Chitinimonas arctica: one gene and its partner. The protein of the gene in region 1 interacts with the protein of each later gene in a pairwise test. Links are inferred from orthologs where the notes say so. Each region holds a gene or a part of one and is shown on either strand. Other genes may lie near its edges.

The links.
Region 2: the proteins of dnaE (region 1) and dnaQ interact in binary tests that used the Escherichia coli proteins (3 or more experiments, as listed by UniProt). The link is inferred for Chitinimonas arctica from one-to-one orthologs.

The regions. Positions count from the first base shown.
Region 1 is NZ_CP041730.1:4,990,796-4,996,779, reverse strand. What follows is about bases 948-4,878. They hold dnaE (DNA polymerase III subunit alpha), read left to right. Parts: upstream 948-1,249; coding sequence 1,250-4,678; downstream 4,679-4,878. Other genes in these bases: FNU76_RS22665 (DNA-processing protein DprA), read right to left, coding at 4,833-4,878; FNU76_RS22675 (acylphosphatase), read left to right, coding at 948-1,157. In the rest of the region: FNU76_RS22685 (GNAT family N-acetyltransferase), read left to right, coding at 1-211; FNU76_RS22680 (HAD family hydrolase), read left to right, coding at 208-885; more of FNU76_RS22675, read left to right, coding at 882-947; more of FNU76_RS22665, read right to left, coding at 4,879-5,984. UniProt on the Escherichia coli protein: DNA polymerase III is a complex, multichain enzyme responsible for most of the replicative synthesis in bacteria. This DNA polymerase also exhibits 3' to 5' exonuclease activity. The alpha chain is the DNA polymerase catalytic subunit.
Region 2 is NZ_CP041730.1:1,642,695-1,646,688, forward strand. Bases 1,027-3,994 are described here. They hold dnaQ (DNA polymerase III subunit epsilon), read right to left. Parts: upstream 2,899-3,994; coding sequence 2,155-2,898; downstream 1,027-2,154. Other genes in these bases: ispF (2-C-methyl-D-erythritol 2,4-cyclodiphosphate synthase), read right to left, coding at 1,027-1,466; ispD (2-C-methyl-D-erythritol 4-phosphate cytidylyltransferase), read right to left, coding at 1,463-2,158; FNU76_RS07345 (TCR/Tet family MFS transporter), read right to left, coding at 2,996-3,994. Also shown: FNU76_RS24055 (hypothetical protein), read left to right, coding at 51-191; FNU76_RS07325 (CCDC90 family protein), read left to right, coding at 373-909; more of ispF, read right to left, coding at 987-1,026. UniProt on the Escherichia coli protein: DNA polymerase III is a complex, multichain enzyme responsible for most of the replicative synthesis in bacteria. The epsilon subunit contain the editing function and is a proofreading 3'-5' exonuclease.

The DNA.
Region 1 (5,984 bases):
GAATCGCATCCAGGCCGAGATCCATCCGGACAATACCGCCTCGCAGTTGCTGGTGGAGCGGCTTGGCTTCCAACGGGAAGGCCGCCACCGCCAGCAAGGCTACTGGGCTGGCCAGTTCCACGACCTCGACTGTTACAGCCTGCTGGCGCAGGATTGGCCAAACCTCCAGGAATCCGCGCGCCCGGTCGGCGCCGGCCAACTTGCCCCATGAAACTCGACTTCTTACCCGCCGCCATCCTGTTCGATATGGACGGCCTGATGATAGACAGCGAAAGCGCCGTGCTCGACTGCTGGCGCCTGGCTTCGCTGGATCACGGCGTCCATTTCGACGATAGCCTGCTGATGTCCATGGTGGGCCTGCATGAAAAGCTTTGTCACGCCATCTTGCGGCAACGCTTTCCCGAACTGGATATCGACGCTATTGCCCTGGCCACCGACAAGCGCTATTCCGCCCGGGTTGAACAGGGCCTGCCGCTCAAGGCCGGCATCCTGCCCTTGCTCGGCTGGCTGGACGAACTGGGCCTGCCCAAGGCGGTCGCCACCTCGACCCGGCGCGAGCGCGCGGAGCAGAAGCTGCGCCAAACCGGCCTGATTCGGCATTTCCAGGTCGTGGTCACCGGCAGTGACGTCGAGCATCCCAAGCCAGCGCCGGACATCTACCTGCTGGCCGCACGAAGGCTAGGCGTCGAGCCGGCTCGCTGCCTGGTACTGGAAGATTCCGAGCCGGGCGTGCGCGCAGCCCTGGCCGCCGGGATGACGCCGATCCAGATTCCCGATCTGAGCAAGCCGTCGGCCGAGGTGGTCGCGCTCGGGCATCGCATCCTTTCCTCGCTGGACGACGCGCACGCGCTGTTGCGCGAGGTTTTGGGCAGGGACAAGCCATGATTGCCCTTCATCTGTCGATACGCGGCCGCGTCCAAGGCGTCGGCTACCGTAACGCCATGGCGGAACGCGCGCAGCAACTGGGCGTGGCCGGCTGGGTACGCAATCGCCGGGATGGTTCGGTGGAAGCGCAGCTCGAAGGCGAGGCGCAAGCGGTGCAGGATTTGCTTGCCTGGGCCAGGCAAGGGCCGGCTTTTGCTCGGGTGGACGACATCGCCGAGCAAACCTGCACCGCCAGCGGCGCCGCCTCCTTCGCCCGACTGCCAACGGCGTAGCCACTACGGTCCTCCCCGCGAAACACGTCGCTTCCGCTTGAATTTTCCTCCTTCCAGCCCGCACGCCTCCCGTGACGGGTAAAATTCGCCCCATGACGTCTCCTGCCTTTATCCATCTTCGCCTCCATACCGAATATTCCGTAACCGACGGCATCGTGCTGATCGATGCCGCCGTGCAGCGTGCCAAGCAGTACCAGATGCCCGCGCTGGGCATCAGCGACCTGATGAATCTGTTCGGCCTGATCAAGCACTACAAGACCGCGCGCGGCAGTGGCATCAAGCCCATTGCCGGCGTGGACATCTGGCTGGAAAACGAGGAAGACCGCGACAAGCCTTATCGCGCCCTGCTGATCGCCAAGAACCGTGCCGGCTACGGCCGCCTGTGCGAGCTGATCACCGAGGCCTACCGCCGCAACCAATACCGCGGTCGCGCCGAGATCAAGCGCGAATGGTTGGCCAATGGCGACAACAGCCAGCTGATCGCCCTCTCGGGCGCCCATTTGGGCGATATCGGCCAGGCCATCCTCAACGGCAATACCGATGCCGCCAGCAACCTGGCCGGCTGGTGGGCCGAGCAGTTTCCCGACAGCTTCTACCTGGAGCTGCAGCGTACCGGCGATCCCCGCTGCGAAATCGCCGTGCAGGGCGCGCTCGATCTGGCCGCCGGCCTGGATCTGCCGGTGGTGGCCACCCACCCTATCCAGTTTTTCGACCGAGACGACTTCAAGGCCCACGAGGCCCGCACCTGCATCGCCGAAGGCTATGTACTGGCGGATAAACGCCGCCCCAAGCTCTATACCGAGGAGCAATACTTCAAGTCGCCGGACGAGATGGCCAGCCTGTTCCACGATATTCCGGAAGCTCTGGCCAATAGCGTGGGCATTGCCCAGCGCTGCAATGTCACCATCCAGCTGGGCAAGAACTTCCTGCCGTTGTTCCCCACCCCGGACGGCATGACGCTGGACGACTTCCTGGTCGCCGAAGCACGAACCGGCCTGGAAGAACGCTTGATACAGCTGTTTCCCGACGAGCAGGAACGCCTGGCACGGCGGCCCGAGTACGATGCCCGCCTCAAGTTCGAATGCGACACCATCATCCAGATGGGCTTCCCCGGCTACTTCCTGATCGTGGCGGACTTTATCAACTGGGGTAAGGCCAACGGCTGTCCGGTCGGCCCCGGCCGGGGGTCGGGTGCCGGCTCGCTGGTGGCCTACTCGCTCAAGATCACCGATCTCGATCCGCTGCGCTATGCCTTGCTGTTCGAGCGCTTCCTCAATCCGGAGCGGGTCTCCATGCCCGACTTCGACGTGGACTTCTGCCAGGAAAACCGCTGGCGGGTGATTGCCTACGTGCGCAAGAAGTACGGCGAAGAGGCGGTCAGCCAGATCGTCACCTTCGGCACCATGTCGTCCAAGGCGGTGATACGCGACGTGGGCCGGGTGCTGGACCTGCCCTTCTTCCTGTGCGACCGGCTCTCCAAGCTGATTCCGCTGGAGGCCAACAAGCCGCTGTCGCTGAGCAAGGCGATGGAGATGGAACCGCAGATCGGCGAGCTGATCGCGGCGGAAGATGCCGGCGAACTGATCGAACTGGCACAAAAGCTGGAGGACCTGACCCGGGGCGTCGGCATGCATGCCGGCGGCGTACTGATCGCACCCGGCAAACTGACCGATTTCTGCCCGCTCTATATCGCCAGCGGCGAGGATGCCTCGCCGGTCTCGCAATACGATATGAAGGACGTGGAGTCGGCCGGCCTGGTGAAGTTCGACTTCCTGGGCCTGCGCAACCTGACCATCATCGAACTGGCCCAGCGCTATATCAAGCAGGTCAGCGGCGAGGAGGTCGATGTCGCCAAGTTGCCGCTGGACGACAAGCTGGCCTACAAGGTGTTCGCGGCCGGCAATACCACTGCCGTGTTCCAGTTTGAATCCAGCGGCATGAAGAAGATGCTGGTGGAGGCCAAGCCCAGCAAGTTCGAGGAAATTATCGCCTTCGTGGCGCTGTACCGGCCAGGTCCGATGGACCTGATCCCGGACTTTATCCGCCGTATGCATGGCGAACGTTTCGAATACCTGCACCCGCTGCTGGAATCGGTGCTGGCACCCACCTACGGCATCATGGTGTACCAGGAACAGGTGATGCAGGCCGCCCAGGTCTGCGGCGGCTACTCGCTGGGCGGCGCAGACTTGCTGCGGCGGGCCATGGGTAAGAAATTGCTGTCCGAAATGGTCCAGCAGCGGGCCATGTTCGTGGAGGGCGCCGGCGGCAAGGGCCTGAGCGAGGCCAAGGCCAACGAAATCTTCGACTATATGGAGAAGTTCGCCGGCTACGGCTTCAACAAATCGCACGCCGCCGCTTACGCCCTGCTGTCCTACCATACCGCCTGGCTCAAGGCCCATCACTGCTCCGCGTACATGGCGGCGGTGATGTCCACCGAATTGGACAATACCGACCAGCTAAAGGTCTTCTACGACGACTGCGTGCTCAACAAGCTGGTATTCCTGGCGCCCGACGTCAACCACAGTGTTTACCGCTTCCTGCCGGTATCGCGCGGGGAAATCCGTTACGCCTTGGGTGCCATCAAGGGCACCGGTGAAGCGGCGGTGGACCATATCGTCGCCGTGCGCGAGAAGGACGGTCCCTATCGCGACCTGTTCGACTTCTGCATGCGCACCGATAAACGACTGGTCAACCGCCGTGTGATCGAAGCGCTGATACGTGCCGGTGCGTTCGATACGCTGTGCGACCATCGCGCCAGCCTGCTGGCCACCGTCAGCCTGGCCATGGAGGCGGCCGAACAGGCGGCCGCCAATGCCAACCAGGGCGGCCTGTTCGATGCCTTCGAGCCGGAACCGGAGCACCAGATGCAGTTGGCCGACGTGCCGCGCTGGAACGAGACCGTGCAATTGACGGAAGAGAAGCTCGCCATCGGCTTCTTTCTGTCCGGCCACCCCTTTACCGCCCAGGCCAAGTTCGTACGGGGCTTCGTCAAGACCGACCTGGCGCGCATCACGCCGCGCAAGGAGCCGCAGTGGATCACCGGCGTCGTGCTGGAGGTAAGGACCAAGCTCAGCCAACGCGGCAAGATCGCCTTCGTCACCCTGGACGACGCCAGTTGCAAACGCGATGTCATGGTCTATGCCGAAACCTTCGAAGCCGCCCGCAACAAGCTGCGCGACGACGCCCTGCTGGTGATCGAAGCCAAGGTCAGCGAAGACAGCTATAGCGGCGCCGGCGGTCTACGCATCATCGCCGAACGCATTCTCGACCTGGCCGAAGCACGCAGCCGCTTTGCCCGCGCGCTGGCGCTGGGCATCAACGGCACGGCCGATGCCATTCGCTTGAAGAACCTGCTGGAACCCTACGCGGGCGGTGATTGCCCGGTGCGGGTGGAGTACCGAAATGCCCGGGCCAGTTGCGCGATGCAATTGGGTGAACGCTGGCAGGTGACGTTGCGGGATGAGCTGCTGACGGAGTTGCGTGGCTGGCTGGGGGAGGAGGCGGTGCGGATACAGTTTTAAGAGCGGGCCGAATCCTTATAGGGGTTGATCGAATCCAACCGCAAGATCGATACAATCCGGTCTAGTGGCAGACCTTGCTGGTGTGGGTTCGATTCCCATGGCCTCCACAACATTTGAAGTCATGGCGCTTGGGCTGCACTGACAACTGACCTGTTCAGCATCGTTGCAGATCAGAGGATTTACGCCCGGACTTTTCAAGATGTGGGATGGCAGCCTGGTCGCTCGAAAAGAGACTGGAATGACGGATGACATAGCCTGCTGGTTGCTTCTGTTTCTCGATTAGCCCTTCTTCAAGGAGTCGCTGCAGCCAAACCTTGGCTTGTACATTCGAGACTTCCAGCACAGCCGCCACCTCTGCTTCTTTCATCGGCGCCTTCAGCAGTATTTGGATCAACTCCCGGACTGCCGCAAACAGCGTGTCGGCGGGTGTTGACGTAATCTTCGCCACGTCGCCGTCCGAATTGGTTACGTCTACCGGGGGCTGGACATACGTTGGCAGGGAGTTTGACGACTTTCCAGCAGCGACTGGTGGTGAAACTGCCTCGCTCGGCTTCTCCACCACCTCTAGTGATTTCGGACATGCTTGCGGCGTGGGCGAAACGTCAGACGGCTCGTTGCTAAAATCCAGCGTAAGGTCTGACTGCGGCGACATCGGTGCGAGCGTGATGGCGTTAAATACGCTTTCAAAGGCATCGACACCTGGCGAATTGGGCCAGAGTAAAGCTCCCCGCCCACGAAGGGCGTCGAGACCGGCAGAAAGCACACCCTCTGATCTCACATAGACAGGAACGAACTTAAGCTTATCTAACTGCTCGATAGCGCCGGCCCAAGTTCCACCCTTGTTCAAATCGGAGCTGACAACCAGGGAAGCGTCAGCCAGCGCATAGATCAGCTTGTTGCGCTGCATAGCATTACCAACGTTGAAACCTGCGCTGGGGTCGTAAGGAGAAATCAGCACCAGTTGTCTATCGAGCAGTAAGTTGCGATGCTCGCGGTTCATGACTGTCTTTTCCAGGCTATCTGCCAGGACGCCACAGACTTTGCCACCCGCTACCAGCGCGCCGCGCATGGCTGCTTGATCGACACCTTTTGCGCCACCCGACACTAGGACACGTCCAGCCTGGGCGGTCATTCGGCCCACTGCCATGGTATGGTCGATCAACGAATCGTCCACATGCCGAGATCCAACAACGGCAAGACCACCCAATTCCAGCAAGCTGATGTCACCGCAACCGTAGATCACGGCTGGTGCGTCTTCGCGCAGACGCATCTTAAAGCGGCGTGGATACGCTGCATCAGCGCGACT
Region 2 (3,994 bases), 3.3 Mb from region 1 along the record:
TGGCACCAGCGGTCGCAGCTTCGGTTTACGGCCCGCTCTGGGTGCTCTCCATGCTTGGCCTACCCGTCTTCGGCAATGCCGAGTCCGGCGGCTGGGCGGGCCCCAGCCTGTTTGGCTGGCTGTGCGCCATCCTCTTCTGGGCGGTCGCATGGTGGATATTTGTCCAGGCTGTAGTCAAGCTTCGGTCTTAGGCAAAGCCGCCACACAATCACACGCAACTAATCAGCCGCCAAGCGGTCTGTTCGCGAAGCGGATGGCCTCGCCGTGGGTAGCTGCCCATTGCCATGGTCCGCTTGCGAATAGCCATATCAAGTTTATTTTACGCCACGACATATTATTTTAATAAAGAGGGATTCAGAAATGGTTGCAACGATGACGTTCGATACCTTACAAATGGTTGCACGCCTGGAGCAGGCCGGCATTCCAACCGAGCACGCCAAGGCGCAAGTGATGATGCTGGCCGACGTACTGGCCACCGAGCATGCGGGGTACGCTGAAACCTACTCGACCAAGTCGGATATTAACCAGCATTTGACCAACATCGATAAAGACCTCGTACTGACCAATGTCAAGATTGACCAGCACGTGGTCGAATTGAATGCCAAGATCGACCGACACGCCATCGAATTGAATGCCAAGATTGACCAGCATGCTAGCGAATTCAACGCCAAGCTTGAAAAAACCAACACCAAGATTGACCAGCATGCCGTCGAATTCAATGCCAAGCTTGAAAAAACCAACACCAAGATTGATCAGCATGCCGTCGAATTCAATGCCAAGCTTGAAATGCTGGATTCGAAATCCGATAAACGTACATCGGAGCTAAAGGCGGAACTGATTCGCTGGGTGGTAGCGGTCAGCACCTTGCAAGGAACGTTGATATCCGCCTTGCTGCTGAGACTCCACTAACCGCCAGGTACTCAGCTCCAATAGGATTGCCGCCACGGTTTTCGCCCGACTACCCCCTAGCCGGGCGCGCCCCTGGATTAGCTCGTGAACAGCAGGCAAACCGCCTGCGCCTCGATGCTGGCTCCTTCGCCGACCGGCCCCAGCTTTTCGTAGGTCTTGGCCTTGATATTTACCTGGGTGACGGCCACACCCAGATCCTCGGCGATATTGCCCTGCATGGCGGCGATATGCGGCGCCATCTTCGGCGCTTGCGCCAGGATGGAGGCATCCAGATTACCTAGCGTCCAACCGGCCAAGCGCACCCGGCGATAAGCCTCGCGCAGTAGCGCACGGCTATCCGCACCCTTGAATTCCGGGTCGGTGTCGGGAAAATGACGACCGATATCGCCTAGTCCGGCCGCACCCAGCAAGGCGTCGGTGATGGCATGCAGCAGCGCATCGGCATCGGAGTGGCCATACAGCCCCTTGTCGAACGGGATGGTGACCCCGCCCAATATCAGGGGACGCCCTTCCACCAGGCGGTGCACGTCCCAACCCTGCCCTATGCGAAAGCTCATACGCGGTTCCTTTCTGCGAGATATAGCGAGGCAAGCGCAAGATCATCCGGATAGGTCACCTTGATATTGCGCTCATTGCCGGCAACCAGGCGCGGCGCCAGCCCCAGCGCCTCGATGGCGCTGGCCTCATCGGTGATACCGGCATGCGTGGCGCTTTCCAGGGCACGCAGCAGCATGCCATGACGGAACATCTGCGGTGTCTGGGCGCGCCACAGCGTATCGCGCGGCACCGTGGCAAGGCTGCGGCCCTCGCCGTCGGCCCGCTTGAGCGTATCCGCCAGCGGCAAGGCAAGCAGCCCGCCGACCGGATCATCGCGCAGGGTGTCGATCAGGCGCTCCACTTCCTCGACGCCGATACACGGCCGCGCCGCATCATGCACCAGTATCCAATCGTCTGCCGCCACGCTGGCCTGCAAGGCGGCCAAGCCATTGCGCACGGTTTCTGCCCGGCTGGCGCCGCCGCAGCGCAGGACGGTGAGTTTATCCATGCCGGCCACCCACGCCGGCTCGAACCAGGCGTCGTCGGGCGACAGCACCAGTACGACCCGTTCCAGGCCGGGGCAGCCAAGCAAGGCGCGCAAGGTATGCACCAGCAAGGGCTGTCCCAACAATGGCAGGTATTGCTTGGGCGTTGCCGCGCCCATGCGGCTGCCCGAGCCGGCCGCCGGCAGGAGGGCGACGAAGCGATTCATGCCGTGGCCGCTTCGGTGTCCAGGCTACGCCATAGGCATTGCCCTTTTACCGCCTTATCGAGCGCGTCGAGATAGGCCGCATGCTCGGCCAGTTCCGCCTCGCTGGCGGCCACGCGCTTCAACGCGCCGCGCCGGTCACGCGCCGCACTGGCGGCTGCCGCCAAGCCGGCAAGATCGTGACTATCGGTCGCGGCGGTCGAGTCGATCAGCAGGCTGTCCTGGCCACGGGTCATGGACAGGTACACCTCGGCCAACAGTTCGCAGTCGATCAGCGCGCCGTGCAGGGTCCGGGCACTGCGATCCACTTCGAAGCGGTCGCACAAGGCATCGAGGCTATTGCGCTTGCCGGGAAACATTTCCTTGGCATCGCGCAGGGTATCGATCACGCCGCTGACGTAATCGCTCATCTTGCCGCGCCCCAGCTTGGCCAGCTCCATATTCAGGTAGCCGATATCGAAGGGCGCGTTATGGATGATCAACTCTGCGCCTTCGATAAAGCGCAGGAAGTCGTCGACGATGGCTGCGAATTTCGGCTTATCGGCCAGGAATTCGGTGGTCAAGCCGTGCACATTCAAGGCGCCCGGTTCGCTATCCCGCTCGGGGTTGATATGCCGATGGAAATGCCGCTCGGGCGGCGAAAGTTTTCGGCTCACCATTTCGACCGCGGCGATTTCCAGGATGCGGTTGCCGTCTTCGACCCTCAGGCCGGTGGTTTCGGTATCGAGGATGATTTGACGCATGTGAAGCGGGTTTCCTAAAGAAGCGCCAAACCTATCCACGTAACGGTGAGGTGGATGGATTCGGCGGTGTTACTGATTGAAATGCGCCGTCAGGCTGTCATGAGTGGGAGGCGGGAAGATCAACCGACGGAACGGTATCCCCCGCCGGCACCCTTCGCTGCCTGGCCTGACGATTGAAGTGCAGCACAGCCAGCAGCAGACCCAGCCCTTGCAACACCGAACAAATGTAGAAAGTAGCACCCAAGCGCCAATCGTTGCCGGGAAGGTGACTTACTTCCGCCAATAGCGAGCTACCAATCACGGGCGCGACAATGATGGCCACGCTATTGATGGCGTTGAGCGAGCCCATGGTAAGGCCTTGCTCGCTGGGATCGACCGATTTCGACACGATGGCCTGCAAAGCCGGTCCCGCCGCGAAGCTGAGGAAATTGGCCAGGACGATGCAGTACAGCATCCAGCCCTGCGTGGCCAAGCCATACAACAGGAAGGCGACGGTGCCGGAAGCCAAACCGAACAGGGCCAGCCTGACCTCGCCGAAACGCTTCAACAGCCGCCCTTGCAACAGCCCCTGCACCAGGGCGCCGACCATGCCGACGACAAACAAGGCCGCGCCGTTTTCAGGCGGTCCCCAGCCGAAGCGGAATTCGGTGTAGAGCACCCAGGTGGTCTGCAGGATGAACTGCGCCAACACCGTCAACGCGAACACCCAGATCAGGCCACCCACGCCATGGATGCGCGAGAGGTTGCCCAAGGCCGAGAAGGGATTGGCGCGCTGGAACGAAAAAGCCGCGCGCCGTTCGACCGGCAGGGACTCCGGCAGGACAAAATAGCCATAGAGCCCGTTGAGCAGCGCCAGAACGGCCGCCACGACGAAGGGCAGCCGCAGGTCATAGGCACCCAGCACGCCGCCCAGCATGGGACCGAAGATAAAACCCATGCCGAAGGCGGCGCCCAGCAGGCCAAAGCTCTTGCCTCGCTGCTCCGTGCTGGTGATATCGGCCATATAGGCGTTCGCCACCGAAAAGCTGGCGCCGGTGCCGCCACTCAGGATGCGGACCAGCAGCAGGCTGAGCAAGGAGGCGGCCACGGCATGGAC